Regions from separate parts of the Streptococcus sp. ST14 genome, predicted to be linked through region 1. Evidence: predicted binding sites of a transcription regulator. Region 1 holds the regulator's gene; each other region holds the start of a gene.
What was found. The regulator NrdR, encoded in region 1, represses ribonucleotide reductase genes. The targets are predictions, from matches to a motif close to ACACNATATATNGTGT.
Positions count from the first base shown of each region.

Region 1 (10,376 bases):
GAGCAATCGAAAAGACTCGCGAAGATATCAACCAATTTAGCCGTGATTACAAGGGTAATCTTCACACTTTTGAGGATTTCGAGAAGGCCTTTGCGGAATTGGAGCAAATCTATATCCAGATGAGTCATATCGGCAATTACGCCTTTATGCCTCAGACGACAGACTATAGCAATGAAGAGTTCGCCAATATCGCCCAAGCTGGGATGGAATTTGAAACAGATGCCAGTGTAGCCTTGACTTTCTTTGACGATGCCTTAGTCGCTGCAGATGAGGAAGTCTTGGATCATTTGGGTGAATTGCCTCACTTGACGGCAGCCATTCGTCAGGCAAAAATCAAAAAAGCCCACTACCTAGGGGCGGATGTGGAGAAGGCCTTGACCAATCTGGGAGAAGTCTTCTACAGTCCACAGGACATTTATACTAAGATGCGAGCTGGGGACTTTGAAATGGCTGACTTTGAAGCCCATGGTAAGACCTACAAAAATAGCTTTGTGACCTATGAAAATTTCTACCAAAACCACGAGGACGCTGAGGTTCGTGAGAAATCTTTCCGCTCCTTCTCAGAAGGACTTCGTAAGCACCAGAATACAGCTGCGGCAGCCTACTTAGCTCAGGTCAAGTCTGAGAAATTGTTGGCAGATATGAAGGGCTACGACTCAGTCTTTGATTATCTCCTAGCTGAGCAAGAAGTGGACCGTGCTATGTTTGATTGTCAGATTGATCTCATCATGAAGGATTTTGCGCCAGTTGCTCAGAGATACCTCAAGCATGTTGCCAAGGTCAATGGTCTTGAAAAGATGACCTTTGCAGACTGGAAATTGGACTTGGACAGCGCCCTGAATCCTGAAGTGACTATTGCCGATGCCTATGATTTGGTCATGAAGTCAGTAGAACCTTTGGGGCAAGAATATTGTCAGGAAGTTGCTCGCTATCAAGAAGAGCGCTGGGTGGACTTCGCTGCTAATAGTGGCAAGGATTCTGGTGGTTATGCGGCGGATCCATATCGCGTGCACCCTTATGTCCTCATGAGCTGGACAGGTCGTTTGAGCGATGTCTATACCTTGATTCATGAAATCGGGCATTCTGGTCAATTCATCTTTTCTGACAATCACCAAAGTTACTTCAATGCCCACATGTCAACCTACTATGTCGAAGCGCCATCAACCTTCAATGAATTGCTTCTCAGTGACTACTTGGAGCACCAATCGGACGACCCACGTCAAAAACGATTTGCCCTTGCCCACCGCTTAACAGATACCTACTTCCATAATTTCATCACCCACCTCTTGGAAGCAGCCTTCCAGCGTAAGGTTTATACATTGATTGAAGAAGGGGAAACCTTTGGAGCAAGCAAGCTCAACAGCATTATGAAGGAAGTTTTGACAGATTTCTGGGGAGATGCTATTGAGATTGATGACGATGCAGCCTTGACTTGGATGCGCCAAGCTCACTACTACATGGGCTTGTATAGCTACACCTACTCTGCTGGCCTTGTCATCTCAACAGCTGGTTACCTTCATCTGAAACATTCAGAAACCGGAGCTGAAGATTGGATCAATCTCCTTAAATCAGGTGGTAGTAAGACACCGCTTGAGTCAGCCATGATTATCGGAGCGGATATCTCAACAGACAAACCACTCCGTGATACCATCCAATTCTTGTCTGATACAGTTGACCAGATTATTGCCTACAGTGCTGAGTTGGGAGAGTAAGGGTATCCAGTGTCGGATTTAAGACGGTTTATCGATAAGATGAATACACAAAAATCACCTGTTTGAGGTGATTTTTTTATGCTTTAAAGATTTATTCAAATTTTCCTTTATTGGCCTCATTTGAAGCCTTCATGCTAATTTGTAAAAGGTTGGCGAGATTTTCATTATCAAGGCTAGCTTCTCCATTATTATCCACTTTTATGGCGAGGTAATGAGTGTTGCGATCAAGATAATCCATTCCCTCTAAATCGACATAGTTATTTGCTTTAAAATCAAGCGCCGCTAATTGATAAACAAATCGAATATTTAGAGCTTTAGCATAGTCTGTTTCAAGAACCTTTTGTTGTTCTTCTACCAGTCCTTGAAAGAATTCGAGATTGTCTGTGTGATAGGATGCTTTGACTTCATATTGGTAAGTATCTACAGCTGGGGATATAAATTTCAAATAAACCAAGTCGCCTTCTACCTTATAGTCCTCAAGAGTATAGGCACCTGCTTTTCCTAATGCATTGGTGTTGACCTTGAAAAACATTGGTGCATAAATTTTCAGAGGATATTTTTCTCCCTTATACTCAAAGATGGTATCATTTGAAAAATTCGGACGGATTTTAGTTAACTCAGGGACTAAATATTCGTTCCAAATCTTATCAAATAACTCTTCTTGATTGCTAGCACCCGCTGATTTCACAACTAGGTCAAAATTTTCTTGATTGACAAAGACAGCATCCACTAATTTGAGGGCTGTTTGAACCTTAGGATCCGAAATTTCCTTTTTCTTTTTTTCAAGATTCTCAGCCGCCTCTTTCGTGCGATCTAAAGTTTTATTAAATTGACTGCCACTGTTGGTTTCAACAAAGGTTCTCTCATAGTTGGTAGGTTCAACTTTAGCATTCCAGTCAAATGAAGCAGCAGGACCAGTTACATCTTTCTTATGGTAGGTTGTTGTCTCTGTATTTGTAGTACCTTCTGTATTGCTTGTAGCAGTGGTTGATGGTTTAGATGAACAGCCGATGAGGCCAAATGCTAAAATCGTTGCAGTGGTTAGAAAATAAACTCTAAACTTTTTTCTCATGGTAGTCTCCTTTTCCAAAAACGTTTATTGTATAGTATCAATTATACCATTCTCTACATTTTTTTGTATGATTTATTAGAAAAAGCTTTTATTGATGACTGCATACTTTTAAGCAAGTATTTGAAAGCTTCCAACATTCTTGAAGGATAATCTCCAAAGGATTTTTATCAATTTTTACTTGTAATAGTCTTTAATAGAAATTCAGTGGGTTTTCAAGAATATTTTCCAATCAAATTTCTTGAAACCCTTTCCTCCTTCTGATAGACTAATACATAGTTTAAAAAAAGGAGACTTATCATGAAAAAATTTGTTGCTGAATTAATCGGTACATTTATGCTTGTGTTCATCGGAACAGGAGCTGTTGTTTTTGGGAATGGTGTTGAAGGTCTTGGACACCTTGGAATTGCTTTTGCCTTTGGTTTGGCAATTGTAGTCGCAGCTTTCTCAATCGGAACTGTTTCGGGTGCTCACTTGAACCCAGCTGTTTCGATCGCTATGTTTGTAAACAAACGTTTGTCATCTTCAGAGCTTGTAAACTACATCCTTGGACAAGTAGTTGGAGCTTTCCTTGCGTCAGCGGCAGTATTCTTCCTCTTGTCTAACTCAGGCATGTCAACTGCTAGTCTTGGTGAAAATGCCTTGGCAAACGGTGTCACCGTCTTTGGTGGTTTCTTGTTTGAAGTCATCGCAACTTTCTTGTTTGTTTTGGTTATCATGACTGTAACATCAGCAAGCAAAGGAAATGGCGCGATTGCTGGTTTGGTAATCGGTTTGTCCTTGATGGCTATGATCCTTGTAGGATTGAACATCACTGGCCTTTCAGTAAACCCAGCTCGTAGTTTGGCTCCAGCTGTCTTGGTTGGTGGTGCAGCTCTTGAACAAGTTTGGATTTTCATCCTGGCTCCAATCGTTGGTGGTGTTCTTGCAGCTCTTGTTGCGAAAAACTGCCTTGGAACAGAAGAATAAGAAACAAAAAAGAGTCCTGTTCTCAGTTTGAGGAACAGGGCTTTTTCTATGCAAACAAAAAGCACTCCCTTTTTGAATGGGAGTGTTTCCTGATTAGCTCAATTCAGCAACGATGGCTTTGATTTGTTCTGCAGTGTGTACTCCAGCAACTTGTTTCACCACTTGGCCGTCTTTTTTGAAGAGAAGGGTTGGGATAGACATGATTCCAAAGGCACGAGCTGTGTTTGGATTTTCATCAACGTCCATTTTGACGATTTTCAAGACATCTTCTGAAAGTTCTTCAGACAATTTATCCAAGATTGGACCTTGCATACGACATGGACCACACCAAGTTGCCCAGAAGTCTACTAAGACTAAACCGTCTTTTGTTTCTTGTTCGAATGTTGCATCTGTAATTGCTTTTGCCATTGTATTTCTCCTTTTTTAGTTATATTGGCTTAAATCTTGTTTCATGAGATAGAAGAAGACATCTCCATAAGTCCCATGATAGTCCAAATCATGACCGTTGTAAGTTAATTTTTGGACTGGGTAGTAGTCTGCGACGCCGATAAGGCAAGCTTGTTGTGAACGATCAAAGTCGTCATAAGATTCGAACGTTATAGTTCTTTCGTTCTTGCTGGCATCTAGATAGGTAATTTCAATCATTTTAAAAACTCCTTTGTTTAATGATGACTTTATTTTACTCCTTGTAAAAGAGAATGTCAAGAAAAATGATTGCGCACGCAACTTTTTTCTAAAATCATCTTAAATCAAGAAATCCAAACCTGTTTCCAAGCTTTCTTCGACAGCCTTCTGTAGAGAGGCCAGTGTCTTTTGCCCATCACTTGTCAGGCAGATAAAGCTAGAACGTCTATCTTGATCACAACACATGCGACTAAGTAGACCGCAATTTTTGGCTTCCAAGCGAGCCACCATCCGAGAAACAGCGCTCGGGCTCAGATGAAGTTTATCTGGCAGGTCAATCTGGCGTAGAGATTTTTCTTGGGCCAAGTCCAGATAGTAGAGCAGGTAAAACTCTTTCAAGGTCAGACTTTGGTCACTCTGCTGGGCAATGGTCTCTTCCAAGAGACCTTCAATTTCTTTCTGACGACGATTGAAATCAAACCACTTTTCCAAATAGCTCATTGCTTTCTCCTTTCTTTTCAAAGTAAAATCACAAAGTCATTACTGACTGTCTCTACAACACAAGATGATTGCGCATGCAATGATTATACTACTTTTAACTAATCCTTGCAAGAGAGAAGAATTGCGATATTTCCTTGAAATTTTCTGAAAAAAGAGTAAACTGGTATGCAAGAAGTCTATTTCGTGGAGTTTAGGATGAAATTATATGTTCAATTAATGATTCTCTTTGTGATTTCTCTTATCGGAGAGGGAATTTCTAGTTTCTTTCATCTGCCCATCCCAGGCAGTATTATCGGTTTGATTATTCTCTTTCTAGCCTTACAGTTCAAGTGGCTAAGGACCAGACATGTCAACATGGTTGGAAATTTCTTGCTGGCCAATATGACCATTCTCTTTTTGCCGCCAGCAGTGGGTATCATGGAAAAGTTTGATGTGATTGCTCCCTATCTTTTGCCTATCGTCTTGATTGTCTTTTTTGCGGCTGTCATTAACATTGTCCTAATAGCTCTAGTGGTACAGTTTATCAAGAGACGGTTTGAGGGAGATTATGAGAAAGGAGATGCCAAATGAGCGAATTTGTATCCAATCCTTTGTTTGGGATTGCTCTGTCTATCCTAGCTTATCTAGTGGGAATGCTGATTTACAGACGTTTTCCCCATCCATTGACAACGCCCCTGCTTTTGTCGGCTATTTTTATCATTATTTTCCTTAAGGCGACGGGGATTTCTTATCAAGATTATTACCAAGGTGGGGTTTATCTGAACAACTTGATAGTCCCATCGACAGTGGCTCTAGGGATTCCGCTTTATAAGAGCTTTCACTTGATGAAGCACCATGCGCGGAGTATTCTCTTTGGTAGTCTGCTAGCAGTAGTTGTCAACACTAGCTTCACTGCCATAGTGGCGAAAATCTTTGGCATGGATTTTTTCCTAGCCATTTCTCTCTTTCCCAAGTCAGTGACAACTGCCATGGCAGTGGGAATCACAGAAAAATTGCAAGGTTTGACGACTGTGACCTTGGTCGTCGTAGTAGCGACTGGGATCTTGACCAGTGTAATCGGACCAACCCTTTTGAAGTGGTTGAAGATTGACGATCCAGTGGCTGTCGGACTCTCCCTTGGAGGGACAGGTCATGCTGTCGGAACGGGTACGGCCTTTCGATATGGTTCTGTAGCAGGAGCCATGGGTGGCCTGGCTATCGGTGTCACTGGAATTCTTTATGTTTTTGTCAGCCCTCTTGTAGCCAGCTTGATATTGAGTTAAAGAAAAACCCAGCTTTCTAGCTGGGCATTTTTTATTGCAAATTGACCTTGTTTTTCAAGATATAGTAGGTACCGAGATAGTAGATAGCTGATAAAAAGAGATCGCGCAGAATTTCTGTACTAGCTATCACGTTAAAGTCATTATCAACTCTGAAGAAGAAAGTGATATAACCAATAACGATGGAAATAACGATATAGGCTAGAATCCCCATAGCTGTTCGATACTCATTAAAGAGTTGTCCGATAGAGATGGAGAGGTAAATGGATAAAATCCATGCGATCGAACCTACAAACAGTGATAGGGCATACAGCCAGCCGTAGCTGAGGTAAGGGGAAATGAAGTTATAGAGGGCAGTGAAGTCTTTTTCTATTGGTGTTAAGAAGAAGATAATCAATATACTCAAGATAAAGACGATATAGCTTAAGATGGACCAGACAAGGCCACCTAAAAGTTTTGCGGTGATGATTTGGTGCTCAGAGACAGGCAAGGTCAGGGTCAAGTACCCTTGGCGGTCATAAACACTTCCTTTGAATCTTCGGATGATTAAAAAGATCGTCGCAATCCAAAGCGTGACGCTGAGTCCTCCAAAGACTAGTACTAAAAAGAAGATGAAATAAGCAGCATTGTTAGGATTGTAACTCTGGCTAAGGCTGCTAATAAAAGCTCCAATCAAAACTGAAATTGCAAGCACAGCACCGTAGAGTGCCAGATACCATTTATTGACATTTTTAAATTCATAACGAACTAGATTCCAAAACATAATAATCTCCTTTGCTTAGGCTTTAAATTCCTGGCGGAAGAGCTGGTCAATTGATTCACCTGACTCGTAACGAATATCATCAACATTTCCTTGGCGGACGACTTTCCCGTCTTTGAGGAAGATGATCTCATCCAAGATTGGCTCAATATCTGAAATCAAGTGGGTTGAAATCAGCACCGTAGAAGTTGGTGAGTAGTTGTTGATGATGGTATTGAGGATATAATCACGGGCCGCCGGATCCACACCTCCGATTGGTTCGTCAAGAACGTAGAGGCGGGCTTCACGGCTCATAACCAGGATGAGTTGGACCTTTTCCTTATTTCCTTTTGACAGTTTCTTGAGGCGGCTGTTTTCATCAATACCGAGATCGGCTAAAAGGTGTTGGGCTCTTTCGAGGTTGAAATCCTGATAGAAGGTTTTAAAATAGATTAGAGCATCCTTAACCTTCATCTCTTCATTGAGGTAGGTTGTATCTGGTAGGTAGGAGACGATCGCCTTGGTAGCAGGACTTGGATCCTGTCCGTTAATGAGGACACGTCCTTTATTTGGTTGAAGGAGGCCATTGATCAGTTTGATTAGGGTTGTTTTTCCGGATCCGTTTGGTCCAAGGAGCCCGACAATCTTTCCGGCTGAGATCTCTAGTGAGATATTGTCAAGTGCCGCGGTTGCTCCATATGATTTTGTTACATTTTCAAGTGCTAGTAGTGTCATGGTCTTAAACTCCTTTAATATAGTCGCTTAATACATTTGGCAGTTCTTCTTTTTTGTAGCCAAATTGAAGCATGCAAGAGACGAATTGTTGCAGTTGCTCCTCGGAAAGTTGTTTGCGGGACTGAACGATGAGGTCCAAATCCTCGGTGACAAATCGACCAGTTGTCCGCTTGCTGTACACAAATCCTTCACGTTCGAGATCAGACAAGGCGCGCTGAATGGTATTGGGATTAACCCCAGCCTCGCTCGCCAAATCTCTCACGGTAGGGAGCTGTTGGTTGGGCTCCAGTTCATGGGAAACAATCTGTAGTTTGATTTTTTCCATAATCTGTAAATAAATCGGTTTTGTATTATCAAATGACCAGGACATCATAGTCTCCTTTCTTTGTCTTTATTGTTCTAATTAAACAATACAATAAAACAAAAAACTTGTCAAGTAAAAATAAGAATTGTTTTGGGAATTGCTCAAAAAATGGTATAATGAAAAGAAAACGACAAGGAGGGAAATGCATGCGTTGTCCAAAATGTGGGGCTACCAAGTCTAGTGTTGTTGATAGTCGACAAGCCGAAGAAGGAAATACCATCCGTCGAAGACGTGAGTGCGACGAGTGTCAGCATCGTTTTACAACCTATGAACGAGTAGAAGAAAGAACGCTGGTTGTCGTCAAAAAAGACGGTACACGAGAGCAGTTTTCGAGAGATAAAATCTTTAATGGGATTATCCGCTCAGCCCAGAAACGCCCTGTTTCGAGTGATGAAATCAACATGGTGGTCAATCGTATCGAACAAAAACTCCGTAGTCGCAGTGAGAATGAGATTCAAAGTGAATATATTGGGTCTTTAGTCATGGAAGAATTGGCAGAGCTGGATGAGATTACTTATGTTCGTTTTGCCAGTGTTTATCGTAGCTTTAAGGATGTGAGTGAGTTGGAGAGCCTTCTCCAGCAGATCACCCAGTCCTCTAAAAAGAAAAAGGAAAAATAGATGAAACCAAATGACCGTTTTTCTTTTCTAAAGAATAATCGGGTGTCGCAAGATACCTCTTCTCTGGTGCAGTGCTACCTCCCGATTATCGGTCAGGAGGCGCTGAGCCTCTATCTATATGCCATTACCTTCTGGGATGGTGGACAAAAGGAACATCTCTTTTCCCATATCCTCAACCACTTAAACTTTGGCATGCCGACCTTGCTCCAATCCTTTAAAATTTTATCTGCTTTGGATTTGTTGACCCTTTATCAGAAGGGGGAGGTCTATGAATTGCAGCTTCATTCTCCCCTTTCCAGTCAGGATTTTTTAAGTCATTCTGTCTATAGTAGATTATTGGAGAAAAAGATTGGGGATACAGCTGTTTCTGCTATGAAGCAGACTCCAAGTGAGGGAGAAGCACTCCCTGTTTCTTTGAGCCAAGTCTTTCCAACCCTGACTGAAGAAGTGACACCAAGCGAGTCTAAAAGCAAGTTAAAAAACGATTTTGATTTGGAACATTTCCAGCGGCTGATGGCTCGAGATGGCTTGCGTTTTGAAGACGAGCAGGCAGATGTTTTGGAATTGTTTGCCATCGCAGATGAAAAAAAATGGACCTGGTTTGAAACCTATCAATTAGCCAAGGCGACAGCGCTGGCTCAGGTTATTTCAGTCAAACGCATGCGTGAAAAGCTTGCGCAAAAGCAGGTTCCTTCTGACTTTAGCCCCAAAGAAATGACCATTATCAGGGAAGCCAAAAATAAAACTCCCCTGCACTTTTTAGCGGAAATCAAGCAAACGCGTAAGGGGAACATCACCCAGAGCGAACGAGAACTCCTTCACCAGATGGCGTCTTTAGGCTTGTTGGATGAAGTCATCAATATCGTCTTGCTTCTAACCTTTAACAAGGTTGATTCGGCTAATGTTAATGAAAAATATGCCATGAAGGTCGCAAATGACTATGCTTATCAAAAAATTCGGACAGCAGAAGAAGCTGTGCTTCGGATTCGAGAGCGTCAGCAAAAAGGGCAAGAAGACCAGAAATCGAAAACTAGCTCGACTAAGACCAATGTTCCTAAGTGGAGTAATCCAGAATATAAAAATCAAACCAGCGAGGAGACTCGTCTGGAACTAGAACGTAAAAAACAAGAAATGTTAGCCCGATTAGAAGAAGGAGGAGACTAGATGGAAAGTGTTGGCGATGTTATCAAGCGTCAGACAAGTCGTTTTCAGTATCAGGACCTAGTCCAGCAGATTATGAAAGACCCAGATGTAGCGGCTTTTATCCAGAAAGAATCCCTCAGTCCAGAGGAGTTGAATCGTAGCATCTCCAAGTTCAACCAATATATCACAGAACGGGACAAGTTTCTTCGTGGGGATGCGGACTATATAGCGCGTGGCTACAAGCCCATCTTGGTTATGAATCACGGATATGCGGATGTGTCTTATGAAGAAACACCAGAACTAATCGCGGCAGAAAAAGAGGCTGCAATTAAGAATCGTCTTAAGTTGATCAATCTACCAGCCAGTCTCAAGAAAGCGAAATTGGCTCAGATTGACCTGGATGATCTAGGACGCTTGCCGATTTTTGAGAGACTCTATTCCTTTGTTGACCTTTACCCAAACATCCGAAAAGGCCTCTATCTTTACGGAGATTTTGGTGTTGGTAAGAGTTTTATGATGGCGGCCTTAGCTCACGACCTATCTGAAAAACGTGGGGCATCAACGACGATTCTCCACTATCCAAGCTTTGTCATTGATGTGAAAAATGCCATCGGTGAAGGATCTGTGAAGACCTTGGTGGA
Region 1 covers NZ_JBJUSF010000006.1:19,896-30,271, reverse strand. Annotated here, with positions in the region: gene pepF (oligoendopeptidase F) at 1-1,712, shown strand, start outside; gene ACIY19_RS03155 (hypothetical protein) at 1,804-2,784, opposite strand; gene ACIY19_RS03150 (MIP/aquaporin family protein) at 3,082-3,750, shown strand; gene trxA (thioredoxin) at 3,844-4,158, opposite strand; gene ACIY19_RS03140 (DUF4649 family protein) at 4,174-4,395, opposite strand; gene ACIY19_RS03135 (MarR family transcriptional regulator) at 4,495-4,875, opposite strand; gene ACIY19_RS03130 (CidA/LrgA family protein) at 5,071-5,445, shown strand; gene ACIY19_RS03125 (LrgB family protein) at 5,442-6,137, shown strand; gene ACIY19_RS03120 (hypothetical protein) at 6,169-6,897, opposite strand; gene ACIY19_RS03115 (ABC transporter ATP-binding protein) at 6,913-7,608, opposite strand; gene ACIY19_RS03110 (GntR family transcriptional regulator) at 7,613-7,978, opposite strand; gene nrdR (transcriptional regulator NrdR) at 8,119-8,592, shown strand; gene ACIY19_RS03100 (DnaD domain protein) at 8,593-9,756, shown strand; gene dnaI (primosomal protein DnaI) at 9,757-10,376, shown strand, end outside.

Region 2 (10,376 bases), on a different contig from region 1:
ATCTTTCGGATCAAAAATATAACCATCTGGAGTTGCAAATCGACCTTCTGCTAGAGCTTTCTGAACTTCTTCAGCAGAATGGATAATTTGCCAATTCTGCATTCCAGCGCGTTTTTCAAGAGGAGTCACATTAGCAATAACGGAACCTGAATCCTCGTGACCCGGCTTAGACCAAACTTCAGGACGAACCTCAGGGTGTTGCATGACATATTTAATAGTCGCAATTTGATCAGGCTCTAACCATGAGTAAGGCACAACATGAATATGATCAATGTGTGGAATAATGAATGAACTTCCAGTATCATAGGTAGTATTCGCTGCATGCATCGGCAAACTTGAGACATCTACAGCTAATCTTGGTTTGATCCCTGTGTCTACTATATCATAACGATAATGATCTCGATCCTTAAGCATGAGTTCTTGTTCAGAAAAAGCAATTTGAGTAAGATCAAGTTCATCTCGAGAGTAGAAGTATTCTTTTCCGTTTTCTTTAAGAACATAGCCTACTTTACCATCTTTAGTCACTTTACCAGTCACTTTTTTTGAATCAAATTTTGGTTTTTCTTTGTTATCCATATTCTCTGAAGGAATAACACTCTCATTAGGTTGGCCTTTTTCCTTCATCCATTTGCTAACTTCATCTAATTCGAACTGTTCTAACTCTCCAAATCCCACATAATGGAAATGATTTCCATGTCTTGCTATAATGCCTGATTTATCAACTGAATAGATAGAATCTTTACTGAATACATATCCATCACTAGTATCGTATGGTTTGCCATCCAGACCTTTACCATAAGCCTTAATTGAATTTCCTAAAAATGTATGCTCAACTGTACTGTTTGTTGGCTTTTGAGTATTTACTGGCCTGTTGTTTCCGTTATTTTGTCCTTTTACAGAAATCATTCTCGCAATCTTCTGCTCTAAGTCAGACATTTGAGAATAAGGGATGAAGTGATAATGATCTCCGTGTGGCACTGCAACACCATTCGCAGTTTTTCTTGTAATCTGCGCTGGATCAAAGACTAGTCCATCTGATTCCACGTGTCGTTGACTAAGTGGCAAGGCATAAAGTTGTTTCAAGAGACTAGATACATCTTCACTTGGACTTTCTTGATAACTATTATCCACTTGTGAGCTAACACTTGGAGCCCATCCTCTAATATTTGTCTCAACTTTACTATAATTTGTTTGTCCGTATGAACTACTATTCGATGCATCTGATGAGCTACTAGAAGAATTTGTAGACGGACGATACCCAACTGAGCTTGTTTGACCACCTTTACCAGATAAGAAGGCTTGAGCAGCAGCTAATTCACTGGCAGACAAGTCACTCTTAGGAATATAGTGGAAGTGATTACCATGAGGAACGATATAAGCATCGCCCGTATCTTCGATGATATCAGATGCATTAAAGATATAACCATCATCTGTTGTATAGCGTCCTTGAGCTCTGGCTACAACTACTGCCTGATCGTTAGAACCTCCTCCGTGATTACTACTATGTTCTTGTTTCTGACGAGTAATTTCTTCTTTTGTTCGAATATTATCCGCATGAGCCGTATCTTTCAGGTAAACATAGTATTTCCCGTCTACCTTAATCACATAACCACCCTTGATTTCATTGACAATATCTGAATCTTTCAACTGATAATTCGGATCTTTCATCAGTAGCTCTTCACTGATGATAGCATCATAAGGGACCTTACCATTATAGTAATGATAATGGTCTCCGTGAGAAGTCACATAACCTTGATCCGTGATCTTGATGACAATCTGCTCAGCATTTATACCTTCTTTTTTACTGACTTCATCAGGTGTCAAAGTCTCTGCCTTTTGACTCGGTTGTTTTCCATCTATATAGGAAACACGATTATTTTCCTTGACTGTTCTAGCTTGATACAGTCCCAACTCGTAAGAACAAACACTTAAAATTAAAGCTGCCGCAGAACCTGCTAGATATTTTTTATTGATTTTCATAATTTCCTCATTTTAATTCTTCTGCAAGAACATTCATGTTTTCTTCTAGATTTTCTAAGTAAGTTTTGTCATTTTCAGGATCTGCTTCTAAAGGATTGAGTGTCTTTAGGCTAACTCCTGTTGATTTGACCAAGGTTTCAGCGACTTTAGAAGAAGCATTGCTCTCAGTAAAGATGGTTTTAACCTTATAGGTCTTAACGAATTCTTGAATTTCTGTTAGTTGTCTCGGACTTGGCTCTTGTTCAGGGGAAATCCCTGCTATACCAAGTTGTTTCAAACCAAAGCGTTTAGCGAGATAAGAAAAGGCTGTGTGTTGTGTAACAAAGGTCTTTTGACTCGCTTTTTCAAAAATAGGCTGGTACTTCTTAGTCAATTCTTGGGCTTTAGCGATAAAGTTTTTAGCATTCTTTTGATACGTTTCCTTATTAGCACTATCAATCTCCGAAAGTTTGTCAGCGATAATCTGAGCTTCTTCGCCAGCTTTTTCTGGATCTAACCAAGTGTGAGGGTCGTAGAGTGTTTTTTCATCAATACCGTCACCAGCTTCTACATCTTCTAAACCTGGAACACGCTCCAAGGTCATTCCTTCAGAAGCTTCTAAAACCTTAACTTTTGAGTTTTTCAAGTTAGGATCTAGACTTCCAGCCCAAGATTCGAGCGTATGAGAATGGTAGACAAAGACATCCGCGTCATAAATAGCAGCAATGTCATTTGCTGACGGTTCAAAGGAGTGAATCCCACTACTTGACTGAATCATCCGTACATCATTCAAGTCCCCTGATACCTCTTTGACCATGGCATAGATTGGGTAAAAACTTGTGACAATCTTCATCCCTTTTGCTTCTTGTTTTTCTTTTTGGCTACATGCTCCTAAGACAAGAATCAACAGACTTGCCATTAATAGTAGAATTGTTCTTTTTTTCATCATTACTCCTTAACTAGTATTTAACCATTTAATTAACTAGTAAATAGTTTATCTTTATTTACACTATATGTCAAGATATTTTGCATATTTTCATGAAAAAAATGAGAATTAGAACTTACATTCTATTCTCATTTTCGATTTTATCTTTTCTAGATCTCCTATCCTGTTTTTAGGATCTAGAAAATGCTTCTACCTTTACTTGCTCTCCTTTAATAAAGCCAACAACTTTTCAGCATCAGCCATAATGGTATTGTTATCCTGAGCACCAAATAGCAGGTTATTTTTTAAGCCAGTGAGAGTTTCTTTGGCATTGGACTTGATAATGGGATCTTGGATCTTTGCAAGTAGCTCTTCAGCCTCTCTCAGTTTTTCTTCAACCTTTTCAGTTTCAACCTGAGGTTCTTCTGGTTCCTCTGGTGATTCTTCTTCTGGCTCCTCAGTTGGTTTTGGAGATTCTGGTTTCTCACTTTGAGGCTTCTCTTCGCGTGGCTTTTCTTCCTCAGGTTTGTCTGTCCGAGGTTTCTCCTCTGATGGTTTTTCCGTTTGATTGGTATCAGCTTGACCATTTTGGTTTCTTTGAACATGGTCACTTGCATTCCCCCAACCACTATCTGAATGCGGACGTTCGTTTGGATGTTCGACATAGTACTTGACAGTCGCAAAGAGATCTTCTAGACTATACCCCTTAGGTGCCTCATAAAGTCCTTCGTCAAACCACTCAAATTTGATGTTATGATAATGGTCATAATGAGGAATAATCAAGCTTCCGTTTTTGACTTCCACAGTATGTTGGAGATTGTAAGGCATACGATTAAGTGGCACCTTCTTGGCTGCTTTCACGCGGTTGTAGATAGCTTCTGCTCCCTTAGCCTCAGTATTTCCTGAATTCTGATGGTCTGTCGAAGGAGGCGTTAAACCTTTCTCTTTAGCATAAGCCTGGGCTGCCGCTCTTTCAGCTTCAGACAAACTATCTTTCTTAATCCAATGACTGTGGGTCATATGAGGAGTTACATAAGCATCCCCCTCATCACTTGTGATATCACGAGGATCAAAGATATAACCGTCTTCTGTTGTATACTTACCTGCCAACTTGGCTACTTGAATCTCATCATCAGTATAAGCAATTTGCGCATTTGGTTTCCCTAGACGTTCTGGATGACGAATCGGTGCTAGGAAGGTAAGAATATCATCAACTAACTTGACTTTATCGCTTGAGACATCATTGAGACGTTCCAAGAGTTTATCCAAAGCCTCAAAATCAGTTTGTCGCCCTTTATTATCAAGTAAGTCTTGATGAACTCTTGCTAGTAAATCATAAGCCTTATTGTAAAATCCTCGATCACTTGATGGGAGGTTGGTTTTCTTAGGACCTAGCTTATGAGCTAAACTTTTTTGATTGGCTAGTTTGCTATCAATGGCTGCAGCAGTTTCTGCTGAAAGTTCCTTGGCAGGAATATAACGAGAGATTCCATTCTCCTCAAATACATAGCCATCAGCTACTTTTCGAATCACCTGTTTAACCAATTTTTCATCAATTGGATTGCTTGGAGTTGGTTGAGGAGTTGGTGCAGGTTGCGGTCTTGGACTAGGTTCCGGAGTCGGTTGTGGACTTGGTTCTTCTGGTCTTGAATCCGGTACCCAATGGTTTGAACGATAACGAAGCGGGATGACGCGAGCGATTCGTTCTTCCAATTCAGACATTTGTTCGTAAGGGATAAAATGGTAATGGTCACCATGAGGTACAGCAACTCCTCTAGCTGTTCGACTTGTAATCTGCGCCGGATCAAAGACAAGGCCATCAGATTCCACGTGTCGTTGACTGAGTGGCAAGGCATAAAGTTGTTTTAGAAGGCTATCAATACCCTCATCACTTTGACTTGCTTGACTGTTAGTATTGCTGTTGTTACTTGTGTTAGTATTGGTAGTTCCCTGATTGCTTACAGAAGGTACCCAGTTTGTTCCTGGAGTGTTATCGCTATTTTGTCGGCGATAGGTTCTTGAACTTGACAGATTTCCCCGACCAGATAGGAAGGCTTCTGCAGCAGCCAACTCGCTGGCTGATAACTCACTCTTAGGAATGTAATGGTAATGATCGCCATGAGGAACGATATAAGCATCACCAGTATCCTCTATAATATCAGAAGCATTAAAGATATAACCATCATCTGTAGTATAACGTCCTTGCGAACGTGCCAAGGCAACAGCACTATCGTTTCTTGGAGTCCCACCTTCACGATGCTGACTATGTTCTTGTTTTTGCCGATTGATTTCTTCTTTTGTACGGACATTATCGGCATGGGCTGCATCCTTAAGGTAAACATAGTATTTTCCATCTACCTTAATCACATAGCCACCCTTGATTTCATTGACAATGTCTGAATCCTTCAACTGATAATTCGGATCTTTCATCAGCAGTTCTTCACTGATAATAGCATCATAAGGAACCTTACCATTGTAATAATGATAGTGGTCGCCATGTGAAGTGACATAGCCTTGGTCTGTTATCTTGATGACGATTTGCTCCGCATTGATTCCTTCACGCTTGCTAACCTCATCAGGAGTCAAATTCTCCGTTTTTTGCGTCGCTTGTTTTCCATCTATATAGGAAACACGATTATTTCCCTTAACCGTTCTAGCTTGATAAAGTCCCAACTCATAAGAACAGACACTTAAAATCAAAGCTGCCGCAGAACCAGCAAGGTATTTCTTATTAATTTTCATCGAAACTCTCTTTCTATTTGATATTTCTAGTTGCAATTCATTTCTAAATTGCAGAAACTCCTCTCTATTACTTAACTGGTTAATAGTTTACTCCTAAATTTGCAACTTGTCAAGCGTTTTATGAACCGGTTAAGTATTTTTTTATTCTGCCCCACTACTTTGTCTTCGAAAGGCTTCATATTAACTAGTTTATCTTGATAATCCTTTAAAAAATATAAAAAATCCCTGCAACTAAGTTGCAAGGACTTTTCGATTAATCAAAATTAACGTATTCTTTTTGAAGTTCAAGAACTTCTTCCATTGTTGAGCATTCTGTAAGGGCACGGTTTGCGTACTCTTCCATCTTAGCTGTGTCGAGTTTCTTCATCAAGCTACGTGTACGAAGTACAGATGTTGCTGACATAGAGAACTCATCCAAGCCCATTCCGACAAGAAGTGGAACAGCTTGTTGGTCACCAGCCATCTCACCACACATACCAGCCCATTTACCTTCAGCGTGAGCTGCTTTAATCACATTGTTGATCAAACGTAGGATTGATGGGTTGTATGGTTGGTAAAGGTATGAAACTTGTTCGTTCATACGGTCTGCTGCCATTGTGTATTGGATCAAGTCGTTTGTACCAATTGAGAAGAAGTCAACTTCTTTGGCAAATTGGTCTGCAAGCATTGCTGCTGCTGGGATTTCGATCATGATACCAACTTGGATATTATCCGCAACTGCAACACCTTCAGCAAGAAGGTTTGCTTTTTCTTCGTCAAAGACTGCTTTCGCTGCACGGAATTCTTTCAAGAGCGCAACCATTGGGAACATGATACGCAATTGACCGTGAACAGACGCACGAAGAAGGGCACGGATTTGTGTGCGGAACATAGCATCTCCAGTCTCAGAAATAGAGATACGAAGGGCACGGAATCCAAGGAATGGGTTCATTTCGTGAGGCATATCGAAGTAAGGAAGCTCCTTATCTCCACCGATATCCATTGTACGAACGACAACAGGTTTACCGTTCATTCCTTCAAGTACAGCCTTGTAAGCTTCGTACTGCTCGTCTTCTGTTGGGAAGTCTTGAGAATCCATGTACAAGAACTCTGTACGGTAAAGACCAACAGCTTCAGCACCGTTGTCATTGACACCTTCAACGTCTTTTGGAGTACCGATGTTGGCAGCCAATTCAAAGTGTTTGCCATCAGCTGTTACTGTTTTAGCATCTTTCAGGAGAGCCCATTCAGCTTTTTGTTTCGCATAAGCTTCACCAGCAGCCTTGAATTCTGCTGCTTGCTCATCAGTTGGGTTGATAATAACTTCACCTGTGATACCGTTAACGGCAAGAATGTCACCATCTTTAACGATTTCAGTGATATTGTTTGTACCCAATACTGCTGCAATTTCAAGCGTACGCGCCATGATAGCTGAGTGGCTTGTACGTCCACCAATGTTGGTTACAAAAGCTTTTACAAAGTTTTTGTCCAATTGAGCTGTATCTGAAGGAGTCAAGTCATGCGCAATCACGATTACTTCTTCATTGATAGAAGCTGGGTTTGGCAATTTTTTACCAAGGAGGTTTGCCAATACACGTTTTGTCACGTCGCGGATATCCGCTGCACGTTCTTGCATGTATGGGTTGTCTTCCATGCCTTCAAAGATAGTGATAAACATGTCTGTTACTTCTTTCAGACCTGCTTCTGCATTCACTTTCTTCGCACGGATTGTTTCCTTGATTTGGCTGATCATTTCAGGGTCAGCAAGAACCATTAAGTGAGCGTCAAAAACTTGAGCTGCTTCTTCACCGAGCGTACCTACTGCTTTCTCGCGAATAACAGAAAGCTCGTCTTGTGATGCTTGTAGAGCGGCATCAAGGCGAGCTTCTTCTGCGTTTGTATCTTCGACTGTAATAGTCTCAAATGACAAATCCGGTTGAACGAGTAGATATGCTTTTGCAACTGCAACACCGTCAGATGCTGCGATTCCTTTAAGCATTTCTGTCATTTTCCTTATGCCAATCCTTCTTTTTCCATAGTTTCAGTGATAGCAGCGATTGCGTCGTCAGCATCTGCACCTTCAGCTGAAATTGTAACGTCAGCACCTTGGCCAACACCAAGACTCATAACACCCATGATAGATTTAAGGTTTACTGATTTACCTTTGTATTCAAGAGTGATATCTGAAGCAAATTTGCTAGCTGTTTGAACCAACAATGTTGCTGGACGTGCGTGAATACCTGTTTCTGCCACTACGTGGAAATCTTTAGAAGCCATAGTTTGACTCTCCTTTAGTTATTTCTTTTTTGGATTATATGTGATAACCCTTACAAGACTGTATTATATCACCTTCTAGATTATTTTTCAAGTGTTTTATGGACTTTCTTATATTTCCTTTCAGATAACTTGCTGAAAATCTTCTATTTATCTTACCAATATACAGTATATAGTTTTTTTGTTTTGATAAACTTTGATAGTTCAATGAAAACCCAATTTTACACTCTGACAAAACACTATATCTTGTGCTTTGTTTTTAAAACTGTAACTTTTTAGCACAAGATTTAGTTTAAAAAGTTTGACAAAGTTTTTTTTTCTGATATACTAAGAAAGTAATCTATTTTGAAAGAGGAGTTACGAAAATGGTAACCGTTTATTCTAAAAACAACTGTGTCCAATGTAAGATGACCAAGCGTTTCTTGGACAGCAACAATGTCGCTTATCGTGAGATCAATCTCGACGAGCAACCTGAGTACGTCGATCAAGTTAAAGAGCTGGGTTTCAGCGCTGCTCCTGTTATCCAAACACCAACTGAGGTCTTTTCAGGCTTCCAACCAGGAAAACTGAAACAATTAGCATAATCTTAGTACATCATCCAGAAGAAACTGCTTTTAGGGCTAACTTAGAAGCCTTTCTTTTGTAATTAGATAAGGGAAATTTTATGGGATTAAAACATCTTGAAGACGTGACTTACTTCCGTCTTAATAACGAAATTAACCGTCCTGTTAATGGACAAATCATGCTTCATAAAGATAAGGAAGCCTTGGATGCTTTCTTTAAAGAAAATGTAGTTCCAAACACTATGGTTTTTGATTCAATCAAAGACAAAATCAATTACCTCATTGAACACAACTACATCGAAACAGCCTTTATCAAGAAATACCGTCCAGAGTTCTTGGAAGAATTGGCTCAATTTATCAAAGACCAAAACTTCCAATTCAAGTCATTCATGGCAGCTTATAAATTTTACAATCAATATGCCTTAAAGACTAATGACGGTGAATACTATCTTGAAAATATGGAAGACCGTGTCTTCTTCAACGCCCTTTATTTCGCTGATGGGAATGAAGCTGTTGCAATCGATATTGCCAATGAAATCATCCACCAACGCTACCAACCTGCTACTCCTTCCTTCTTGAATGCTGGACGTGCTCGTCGTGGGGAGTTGGTATCTTGTTTCCTAATCCAAGTGACGGATGATATGAACTCTATCGGACGTTCTATCAACTCAGCTCTTCAACTTTCACGTATTGGTGGTGGTGTGGGAATTACCCTCAGCAACCTTCGTGAAGCTGGTGCACCTATCAAAGGCTATGAAGGAGCTGCTTCAGGTGTCGTTCCTGTTATGAAGCTTTTTGAAGACAGCTTCTCTTACTCCAACCAATTGGGGCAACGTCAAGGTGCCGGTGTTGTCTACCTCAACGTCTTTCACCCAGATATCATCGCTTTCCTTTCAACTAAGAAAGAAAACGCTGATGAAAAAGTACGTGTCAAGACTCTATCACTTGGTGTTGTAGTACCTGATAAATTCTACGAATTGGCTCGTAAAAATGAAGAAATGTACCTCTTCAGCCCTTACTCTGTAGAAAAAGAATACGGTGTGCCATTCAATTACATCGACATTACTGAAAAATACGATGAATTGGTCGCAAATCCAAATATTCGCAAGACAAAAATCAAGGCGCGGGATTTGGAAACTGAAATCTCTAAATTGCAACAAGAGTCTGGCTATCCTTATGTAGTCAACATAGATACGGCTAACCGTGCAAATCCTGTTGATGGAAAGATTATCATGAGTAACTTGTGTTCTGAGATTCTTCAAGTTCAAGAACCAAGCTTGATCAACGATGCTCAAGAATTCCTTCAAATGGGAACAGATGTTTCATGTAACCTGGGTTCAACCAACGTGGTTAACATGATGACTTCACCTGATTTTGGTCGTTCTATCCGTGCTATGGTTCGTGCCCTTACTTTCGTTACAGATAGTTCACATATCGTAGCTGTACCAACGATTGACCATGGAAATAGCCAAGCCCACACCTTTGGTCTCGGTGCCATGGGACTGCACAGCTACCTTGCCCAACAACTCATTGAATATGGTTCACCTGAGTCTGTTGAATTTACAAGCATCTACTTTATGCTTATGAACTACTGGACCTTGGTAGAGTCAAACAATATTGCGCGTGAACGTGGTATTACCTTCCACAACTTTGAAAAATCAGACTATGCTAACGGAAGTTACTTTGACAAGTATGTAACTGGTGAATTTGTTCCAACATCAGACCGTGTTAAAGAACTCTTCAAAAATGTCTTTATCCCTGGTGTTGCTGATTGGGCTGAACTTCGCGACAAGGTTCAAGAAGATGGTCTTTACCACCAAAATCGCCTTGCTGTAGCGCCAAATGGTTCTATCAGCTATATCAACGACGTTTCTGCTTCTATCCACCCGATTACGCAACGTATCGAAGAACGCCAAGAGAAGAAAATTGGTAAA
Region 2 covers NZ_JBJUSF010000019.1:30,855-41,230, forward strand. Annotated here, with positions in the region: gene ACIY19_RS07160 (pneumococcal-type histidine triad protein) at 1-1,980, opposite strand, end outside; gene ACIY19_RS07165 (metal ABC transporter substrate-binding protein) at 1,988-2,905, opposite strand; gene ACIY19_RS07170 (pneumococcal-type histidine triad protein) at 3,101-5,626, opposite strand; gene ptsP (phosphoenolpyruvate--protein phosphotransferase) at 5,880-7,613, opposite strand; gene ACIY19_RS07180 (phosphocarrier protein HPr) at 7,619-7,882, opposite strand; gene nrdH (glutaredoxin-like protein NrdH) at 8,245-8,463, shown strand; gene nrdE (class 1b ribonucleoside-diphosphate reductase subunit alpha) at 8,544-10,376, shown strand, end outside.
Region 2: the regulator NrdR is predicted to act here: its motif matches at 8,116-8,131, upstream of nrdH (glutaredoxin-like protein NrdH).

Region 3 (10,376 bases), on a different contig from region 1:
GTCATCCTTTTACTCCAAATCTATCCAATAGCGCTGACTTCTATCGATTGTATTTTCGTAAACACCGCCAGCGGAGAGAATCGTGCGGCGGCTGGCTTCGTTGTCTTCATCGCAGGTAATCAGCACTCGTTCCAATCCTTGCTTTCGAGCCTCTGCTAGTCCTAATCTCAACTGCTCCTTCCCATATCCTTTGCCTCGTTGACTGGGACGGATAGAATAGCCAATATGACCGCCTTCCACAAATAATTTGTCATTCAAGGACAAGCGCAGGGCTAAAAATCCCAAAGGCAAGCCAGTCTCATCAAATGATAAAAATTTGATTGCAGGAACCCAGCCTACTGGCAGGTTGGCAGCATCCTCTTGCTGCTCTACAATCTTTAAACAATCCTCGTAATCCTTTGCTCGCTTCCAAGCGGAGCCCATGCCACCGTGCATATAGGATTTTGCTGCATCGAACTCCGCAATCATCTCTAATATAGCTTCTTTATCTTCCAAAGTTGGTCGTCTTAGCTCCATGCTTCCTCCTTAATCGACATCAATCCAGTAACGTTCTACGCCATTGCGAACATCCTCAAAGAGTCCGCCATTTGCCACAATCACCGCCCTACTAGCAGGATTTTCCGTACTACAGGTCACAAGTGCTTTTTTGATGTTCTTTTCCTTGCCAAATTGCAGACCTTGTCGGAGGGATTCTTTGGCATAACCCTTACCTCTTTCAGATGGACGAATGGAGTAGCCAATATGGCCCCCATTTTCTAGTAAGTAGTCATTTAATCGGAGACGAAGGTTGAGAAAGCCAAGAGCCTGGCCTGCTACGTCAAAACTAACCAGCTGGATAGCAGGAACCCAGTTTTCAGGAATATTGAGTCCCGCTTCCGCTTGAAGATTTTCTTTTAGCCACTCTTCATAAACAAAATTGTTGGCGTTCCAAAACCCACCATCGTGGGCTGATTGAGTCTGTTCAAACTCTGCCATCATCTCTAAAACTGTTTCTTTATCTGCCAATGTTGGTCTGCGTAGTATCATTTTTACCTCCAATAATTAAGAGAAAAGTGAGAGGCAACTCTCACTTTTATTTTTTCTTGTTCTTGTTTAAAAACTGTTCTCTGAGGTTGAGCAAGCGTTCTTTTTTTCCTACTCCACCTTTCGAATGTTTTTCATGATAACGGGTTACTTGAGCACGTCCCTTATCGTCTAATTGGTATTTCCCCATTGCGTTTCCTTCTAATTTATTACTTCATGTCCGGCTGTTTTAATAGTTGAGCCGTTCATGTGTTTGACACGCGCAGCAATTTCCTTATGACGTCCGTTGACCATCGGACGCGCTTGTGGGTTTCCAAGATAGCCACAGGTCCGTTTAACCACATCTACTGTTTTAGGATCGTTATTCCCACAGTTAGGACAAGCAAAGCCTCTCTCTGTCGGTTCAAAATCCCCTTCAAAGTCACACTTGTAGCAACGATCAATCGGAGTATTGGTTCCTAGATAGCCAACTCGGTCATAGGCATAGTCCCAAACAGCTTCCAGGGCCTTAGGATTTTGTTGAAGAACTGGATACTCACAATAATGGATGAAACCACCTGACGCACCTGCTTCTGGATAAACTTTTTCAAAATCCAGTTTTTCAAACGGTGTTGGATTTTTACGGACATCATAGTGGAAAGAGTTGGTGTAATATTCCTTGTCTGTAATATCAGGAATAGAGCCGAACTTCTCTGTATCCAAACGACAGAAGCGGTCTGTCAAGCTTTCAGACGGTGTTGAGTAGATAGAGAAATGGTAATCATATTGATCTGACCACTCTTCTACACGTCGTTTCATATCACGAATGATGTCAAGCGTAAATTCCTTGGCTTCTGGATTGCTTTCCCAGCTATTGCCAAAGAAGACCGTCGCCACTTCATACAAACCGATATAGCCTAGAGAAATGGTCGCACGGCGATTCTTAAAGAGTTGGTCAACACTTTCTTCTTTTCCGAGACGGCGGCCGAAGGCTCCATACTGATAAAGGATAGGGGCATTTGCTGGTGTTGCTTCCTTGGTTCGTTCGACACGATAAACCAGAGCATCCTCCGCAATGTTCATTCGCTCGTTGAAGATTTCCCAGAACTTGTTCAAGTCACCTTCAGACTCTAGGGCGATACGAGGCAGATTGACTGTCACAACACCTAGATTCATCCGACCTGAATTGACTTCTACACCATTTTCATCCTTCCAGCCTTGGAGGAAAGAACGGCAACCCATAGGCACCTTGAAAGAACCTGTCAGCTCGATAATCTTATCATAGGACAAGACATCTGGGTACATCCGCTTGGTTGCACACTCAAGAGCCAACTGTTTGATGTCGTAGTTAGGTGAATCTTCCTCTAAGTTGAGTCCTCTTTTTAGCGTAAAGATGAGTTTAGGGAAGATGGCTGTTCGATGTTCTGAACCAAGACCCTTGATACGAATGGTCAAAATAGCTTTTTGAATTTCACGCTCAAAACGACTAGTTCCTAAACCAAAACCAAGCGAAGTAAAAGGTGTTTGCCCATTTGAAGTGAAGAGGGTGTTGATTTCATACTCAAGAGATTGCATAGCATCGTAGATGTCCTTTTGCGTTTTCTTCCAAGCATAATCTTCCCGTTTGTCAGGTAAGACCCACTCTTCCGCATCCTTGAGGTGCTTTTGATAATTCTTCTCCGCATACGGAGCCAAGACTTCATCGATACGGTCAGCTGAGCAACCCCCGTACTGGCTAGAAGCAACATTGGCGATGATTTGTGAAATTTGAGCTGTCGCAGTCTGGATAGACTTGGGACTTTCTACCTCCGCATTGCCAATCTTAAAACCATTTTCCAACATACCTTTAAAATCAATCAAACAGCAGTTGGTCATAGGAGTATAGGGGCTGTAGTCCAAGTCATGATAGTGGATATCTCCTTTTTGGTGAGCATTGGCTACGTGCTTAGGAAGCATTTGCAGCCCGATTGACTTCCCAACAATCCCTGCTGTCAAATCACGCTGGGTATTAAAGACATCACTGTCTTTATTGGCGTTTTCATTGACAACTGCTTGGTCTTTATTAAGAAGCTTATGAATGCTAAAGTTGATATCTGTCGCTTTTGAGCGCTCAAAATCCCTTTGTGTCCGATAAGTGATATACTCCTCAGCTAGCGCATATTCTTTGGCTTCAAGGAGTTCATGTTCTACGACATTCTGAATTTCGTAAATCTTGACACCTTGAGGAAAGCGACTGTGAATTTCAGTGACGATTCTTTCAACCAGACCGTTTAGGCGTTTTTCTACTAGAGGCGTAAGGTCCATAACCTTTTCTGCCGCCTTGTGGAGAGCCTTGTCAATCTTGTCTACATCAAACACTACACGTCTACCATCTCGTTTTTCAACGAACAAGGTGGGAACGGTTGCAAGCTTTTCTTCTAATACAATCATATCCATGCTCTTTTCTAAAATATTGTTGAATTGTTTATATTCAGTATTATACCACTCTAAAAATAAAAAATCAATATCTTGTGTCAAAAATCCTAAAATTTTTAAAATTCCACAAGATATTGATTTTTTTATTTAGATTTATAAAGCTTGAATTCACTAGTATCTGTCTGAACAAGCTCATATTTCTCGCTGAGCCAGCTCTCTACATCCGACCACAAGGCAACTTTTTGATTGACCATAATCATCTTTGGTTGATTTTCTTTTAGATCATTCATCAGTTTGGTTTTATTTTCGTCGCTTGCAGTATAGAGTGTTGGTGTCACTAGAGAAGTTGGCGCCAAGCGTTCACTTGCACGATAGAAATCTGAACGATCATCCCAAGCATAGACACGATCCTCAGAACTCGTTTGCTGTTTGACCATACTAGCAAGACGTTCTCTCTCCTGATAAGTCGCCGGATGTGAAAGGTAGCGACTCAGGATAGGAAGAGCAATGAGGTAGGCAAGGGCAAACAGTGGCAGATAGAAATTCCCTTTAATAAAAGAGGCTTTTTCCTCACGTCTTCTACGACGACTCCCTCCCTCCGAAACATCTTCCTTGATCCCTGTCAGAAGGAGCAAGACCAAGAAAGGAAGGAGAATAACGAGACGAGTACCGTTGACAGGTTCATTTGAGAGAATCAAGATTCCCAAAGAAACCAACAAGCCCAAGCTAGTAGCAATTGATAAGGCATATTGCTTGGCTGGTTTTGACTGGAATAAACCAGTAAAGAGCAAACCAAGGGAACCTAGCCCCACAGCAAGCAAGCCATAGAAAGCCGCATTTTCAAGTAAATGTGAATTTGAAAAGAGGCTAAGGGTATTTACCGGATACAAGGTCTGGCTAATAGCATCCCCAAAACTACCTGTCCACACTGTATAGTAGCCCAAAGGATAGAATAAGAGTGAGAATCCTAAGGCTGACGCAAAGAACTGATATAACCCGTGAACAAAGTGACCTTTACCTAGATTAAAGCCAATGATGCCTAGAGCCAGTACAGCCGCAAACAAGGCGGTTGGAATCGGCGCAAGGAAGAAAGCAAGAGCAAGACTCATCCCCACTCTTACAAATCCTTTGTCATCATTTGGATAAGCTAAGTAGTTCGTAACAATACTCAATGAATAAAATAGGAAAGGCAAGGCTACTAAGAGAGCATAGCCACCACCAAAAGCGAGTCCTGCCACTAACAAATAGAACACAAATACCAGCTTCTTGGCTTCTTCTGCTTGACCAGTAAGAGCATCTGCAGATTTAAAAAGGAAAACACCTGCTCCAAACAAGGCCAACCACTCAACCAAAGCAAGCAGAATACTTCCTAGGGAAAGATAGGTTAGCAAGTAATAGAGCAATCCATTCGTTCCAAAGTAATCTGTATACATTTGACCATTTTGATGCAAGGCCCAACCGGTATAAAGATCCTGAGTTTGTTGCGGACTGACTAAACCAAAAATAAAAGGCAGGACAACCGAAATGGCTGTGGCTACTAAACTCCAAAGCATGATACTAAAAAAGGGAATGGGAGCTCCTTCTCTCTTTTCTGGCGCTGACCAGTCTTGGTAATGAGATCCTTCTTGTTTCTCATCTATTTTCCCGTATACGTTCATTCAATTTCTCCTCTAAGTTTATCTGTTTTAGTATATCAAAATCTTACAGGAATGTCAGCTTGGGATTGATATTTGCTGAATTTCTTATCCAATATCGCAAAGCGTTCGATTTCACGAAAACGGTGAAACCTACTAATTCTAAACTCTTTAATAAAATCTTCATCTTCTAGATTGAGCATGTTTTTCTCCTTTACCTATCTATTCGTAAGAAGAAAAAATAAGATCCAGCCTTGGGCTAGATCTCGATGGATAGTTAGAGCATGGGTGCAAACAACTGGACAATTTCCTTAATGAGGCTTTGGTACCAGCTTGTTTTGATTGTGTGGGGATAGATTTCTTGAGAAACCTTAAAAATCTCTTCGAAGTCCCTCTCAATATCGATGATAGATTGCGTTCTATAAAGCAAGACGGCATTTTCATAGTGGTGAAGCAAGCTACGATAGTCAAAATTGATGGTTCCCACAGTAGCTGCCTCTCCATCGACCAGCATTTGCTTGCTATGAAGAAAGCCGGGACTGTACTCGTAAATGCGAACCCCTGCAGATAACAAGTCTGGATAAGCTCCGCGAGTAACCAATTGGATGACCTTCTTATCTGGGATACAAGGTGTCACAATTCGCACATCTACCCCTCTCAGAGATGCATTTTTGATACTTTCTGTGAGATCATAGTCCGCAATCAGATAGGGTGTCGTGATATAAACATAGTCTGTAGCTTGATTGATAAGATTTTGATAGACCGTTTTGCCAACCTGAGATCGGTAAATAGGTTTAGGACCACTACTATAGGGGATACAGAGCCCCATCCCGTCTCTAGGTTGATTTTCAAGATGGTATTGGTCAAAGTCACTGATCTCTCCACGATTGATATACCAGGTGGATAAAAAGAGTCTAGTAAAAGCCTTTACTGCTGGACCATCCAACCGAATACCACTATCCTTCCAGTAACCAAAGCGTTCGATATGATTGATATACTCGTCTGCTAGATTGGCACCCCCTGTATAGGCAATCTGCCCATCGATAATCATGATTTTACGGTGGTCACGATTGTTATAGGCAACGGTCAAGCGCGGAATCACCTTGTTAAATTTATGGGCTTCAATCCCTCGGCTACGAAGCTGGATGGTATAATCCCCAGGTAAGGTTGCCATACATCCAATATCGTCATAAAGAAGCTTAACTTCTACTCCTTGAGCAGCCTTTTCTTCCAAAATCTCTAAAATGCTGTTCCACATCAAGCCTTCTTCGATGATATAGTACTCAAGAAAGATAAATTTCTCCGCTTTCCTGAGATCCTCTAGCATCTGATGCCACATACTTTCACCAGAAGCAAAAAATTGTGTATCCGTTCGATCATAGACATCAGCATTCGTATCCATACTGAGAAGGGATTTGATGACGCCATAAGCAGACTTGTCTTGTTCCTTTAACTCCAAACGGAGGGCTCTGCTATTGTCCTCTCTGTCAACCATTGATTGGAGTTGTTTCAATTGCTTGATCTCTTTTTTAGATAGACGGCGTTCTCCAAACATGATATAGAGCAAGGGACCAAATACTGGAACAAAGGCTACTAAGAGCCATGTTACCTTGCTTTCTGGATTCATAGAACGATTAACAATCGATACAATGGTTGCTATACTCATCAAAATAACTAGGATAATCCAGAGAATCGGAGCCATCCGACCTAGATAGAGAAATAAACCAAAGACGATAAACAACTCCGCCAACATGATGGTAATACTAAAACCATACTTGGACATGAGTAGCTGCATTTTTCTAGCTGTCATACATCCCCTTCCTTTTCTAACATTCTCCTAACTGCTTGATAAACTAATGTCTCTACTAGTATACCTCAGTTCAGGGGTAGATAGCAACCTTTTGCCTTTTTCTATGCAAACTATTCCAAGAACTGCAAGATTCTTAAACTACACCCTTACTATTATGAAGCGTTTCCCTTTTTATCTTTTTAACTAGGGTATTAAGAGGCCTAAAAAGAACTACCAAAATGATAGTTCTTTCCAATATTATTTATATTTTGAGGAATTAGTCCCTTCCACTCTACTTGATTTTTAGAAGAGTTCTTTATAAAGAGCAATGGTCTCTTCTAAAGTTGGCATATAAGAAGTTTTACAAATATTTGTAAGCGTTTTAAATAAAAAGTTAGTAAAGAACAGCCAGCCCTTTTTTCAAGAAAAAAGCTCCAAAAAGATAGCTTTCATCTTATTGGAACTTTTACTTAATCATTATTGCTTAGTTAATACCACTCGGTCAGATGCCTCTCGGTCCATATCATCGATAATCAATTGATTACCATTAACCGTGTAAATTTTGACATCATCACCGATAATGACACGTTGATTTTCTGGCTCAAAGCTGACTTGCTTGATTTCCTTATCCCCATCTGGCTCGACCTCAGTCCATGTGCCAGTTTTACCTGTTACAACAAGAGTGATTTGGTCATTCTCATCTTTTCCAGTATAGGTACCATCGATATTCGTAGGTTGAGCTACAGTAGTGTCCTGACTTGAGGACGCCTGTGGTTGGCTGGCACTTGTAGCAGCACTAGAAGATGACTCTTGTTGAGTAGATGGTTGTTGAGCAGATTGCTGGGTAGGTGCTTGTGTCTTAGATCCACAAGCTGTTAAAAGACTAAGAATTGCTAGGGAAGCAATAGAAAGTGTGAATGTTTTTGTTTTCATAGCGATTTCCTTTCTTTTGTGCCAATGTTTTGCTGGATCAGTTTCCAGATGCACCTCCTACCTCAAGTATAACAACTTAAGCCTAGAAGGTCAACCAATCTCATCACTTCCTAGCAAACTCGCTCGGACTTCTGAGATAAAGTAGAGGGATCCCGTCACGAAAAGCAAGTCCTGATCATTGGCCTTTTCTTCAAATTCTCTGATAAAGTCCCCATAGGAAGAAATCAAATCGTAACCCGCCACATCCTTCTCATCCAAGGAGCCTTGGTAGTCAAAGCCCGTTACCTTAAGTTCCACCTGAGGCAACTGCTCCATTAGATAGCCTAGCATCCCCTGATAATCCTTGCGTTTAAGAGCTCCAAAAAGGATGCGAACTTGATAGCCTTGCTGGATTTCCCCCTGGATAAACTCTACTAGACGAGTCAAGGCTGGCAGATTGTGAGCCCCATCTAGATAGAGTTGCGGGCGAATCCGTTCCAATCGACCTGCCCAATGTGTCTCCTTCAAAGCCCGTCTAACAAACTCTTCTTCGACCCTTTCACCTCTTGAAGCTATAAACAGAAGAAAAGTTTGTAAAGCCAAGGCGGCATTTTCCTGCTGATAAACACCCTCCAAACTGATTTCAAGCTGTGAAAAGCTTGCTAGGCTACTTGAAAAATCCCCAGCAGTCAAGGTGAAGTCTCGCCCAGCTTGATAAAGTTCAACAGCTAACTCTCTTGCTCTTTTTTGACAGACAAGCTCCGCTTCTGGAGCAAGTTTAGCAATGACCGCCTTCTTGCCGGCCTTGAAAATACCAGCTTTCTGCTCGGCTATTTCCTTCAGACTATCTCCCAAGGTCTCCTGATGATCTAGCCCAATGGAAGTAATAACTGCAATCTCTCCTGTTACGACATTCGTTGTGTCAAGCAAACCACCAATCCCCACTTCTAGCAGAACTAGATCCACTCCCTGCTCTTTAAAGTAAAGCAAGGCAATCAAGGTCAACAACTCAAAGAAAGACAATTGATCATGTGTTTCTAAGAGAGTTTTCTCCATCTCCTTGACTTGGTTAGCTATACGGACAAAGTCTTCCTCCGCGATCGGCTGTCCATTGATACAGATTCGATCATGGATACTGACGATGTGAGGAGAGGTAAAAGTACCAACTTTTTTACCATGAGCAACAAACAACTCCCTCATAAAGGCAATAGTTGACCCTTTACCGTTAGTCCCTGTTACGTGGATAATAGGATAAGTCTTCTCTAGATTCCCCAGCAAATCCACAGCTCGCTGCATTCGTCCAAGACCAGATCTAAAGTTTAAACCAATCCGACTATGAAGCCATTCTTCTACTTCAAACATACATGTCTCCTTAACAACAATCCAATCAACTAGCGCACTAAAGTTTTACTGTAAATAAAAAGCGAGGCCGGGACAACAATCCCAACCTCTTACCTGGTTAGCTAATCACTAGCTACTATGAATTTCAACGTGGGCTAAAAACATCCCCCGGACATTCCTGCGTTTCTAATTTCTGGCTCAGGGCTAAAAACATCCACTGGATATTCCAACTCTTTCTAGTTTCTAGGAGTTGGGGTGATACAGTCTCCCAGACCCAGATTTACCAGTTCTCTCTTATTTCAAGGAACTGGGGTAAAAATATCCCCCGGATATTTTTACTCCTCCATAAAGCTGTTGAAGACTTCTTCAATCATGTTCCATTCGTCTTCTGAGTCTTCTGGAATTGGTTGCAATTCGCCTTCTGTTCCATCTTCATTTTCAGTGAATGAGTAGGCTTGGATTTCAACTTGCCCGTCTTCGTCTTCTTCTGCGTTAACTGGTACAAGCAGAACATAGTTCTTACCAAATTCTTCTTTTCCATCAATGGTCAAAAGGATTTCAAATAAAGTTTCATTTCCTTGTTCATCAACAAGTGTAATCAATTCACGTTCTTCGTGATCGTGGTTGTGATCGTGTGACATAGTTTCTCCTCTGTCTTAAAATTTTCTATCTAAATAATTTTGCAAAATCAGCTGAGCAGCCAACTTATCAATAACTTTCTTGCGTTTGTTACGGCTGATATCTGCTTGTTCAATCAACATACGTTCCGCAGCGACCGTTGTCAAACGCTCATCCTGATAGTCTACTGGCAAACCAAAGAGTTCTTCTAGCTTGGCACCATAGGCTTGACTGGCTTCTACTCGCGGTCCGCTTGTATTGTTCATGTTTTTTGGCAAACCTACTACAAAGCGTTCTACCTTATAGCTGTCAACCAATTCCTTGATACGGTCAAAACCAAACTGGCCCTGATCCTCATTAATCTGGATGATTTCAAGTCCCTGAGCGGTGAATCCTAGGGGATCGCTAATCGCCACCCCTACTGTTTTTGAACCGACGTCCAATCCCATAATTCTCATAGATTATAGATCGACTCCTTGTCCCTTAAGGTAGTAGCGTACCAATTCTTCAACAATTTCATCACGCTCATACTTACGGATTTGATTTCGTGCATTGTTATAACGAGGAACGTAGGCAGGGTCACCACTCAATACATAACCGACGATCTGGTTAATCGGATTGTAGCCCTTGTCATTCAAAGAAGCATAGACATCTGTCAACGTTTC
Region 3 covers NZ_JBJUSF010000002.1:72,655-83,030, forward strand. Annotated here, with positions in the region: gene nrdG (anaerobic ribonucleoside-triphosphate reductase activating protein) at 1-5, opposite strand, end outside; gene ACIY19_RS01020 (GNAT family N-acetyltransferase) at 10-516, opposite strand; gene ACIY19_RS01025 (GNAT family N-acetyltransferase) at 526-1,026, opposite strand; gene ACIY19_RS01030 (hypothetical protein) at 1,073-1,213, opposite strand; gene nrdD (anaerobic ribonucleoside-triphosphate reductase) at 1,225-3,432, opposite strand; gene ACIY19_RS01040 (damage-inducible protein CinA) at 3,561-5,075, opposite strand; gene ACIY19_RS01045 (hypothetical protein) at 5,111-5,254, opposite strand; gene cls (cardiolipin synthase) at 5,329-6,861, opposite strand; gene ACIY19_RS01055 (SP_0198 family lipoprotein) at 7,318-7,773, opposite strand; gene ACIY19_RS01060 (bifunctional folylpolyglutamate synthase/dihydrofolate synthase) at 7,864-9,114, opposite strand; gene ACIY19_RS01065 (DUF1292 domain-containing protein) at 9,429-9,734, opposite strand; gene ruvX (Holliday junction resolvase RuvX) at 9,750-10,169, opposite strand; gene ACIY19_RS01075 (IreB family regulatory phosphoprotein) at 10,173-10,376, opposite strand, start outside.
Region 3: the regulator NrdR is predicted to act here: its motif matches at 3,501-3,516, upstream of nrdD (anaerobic ribonucleoside-triphosphate reductase).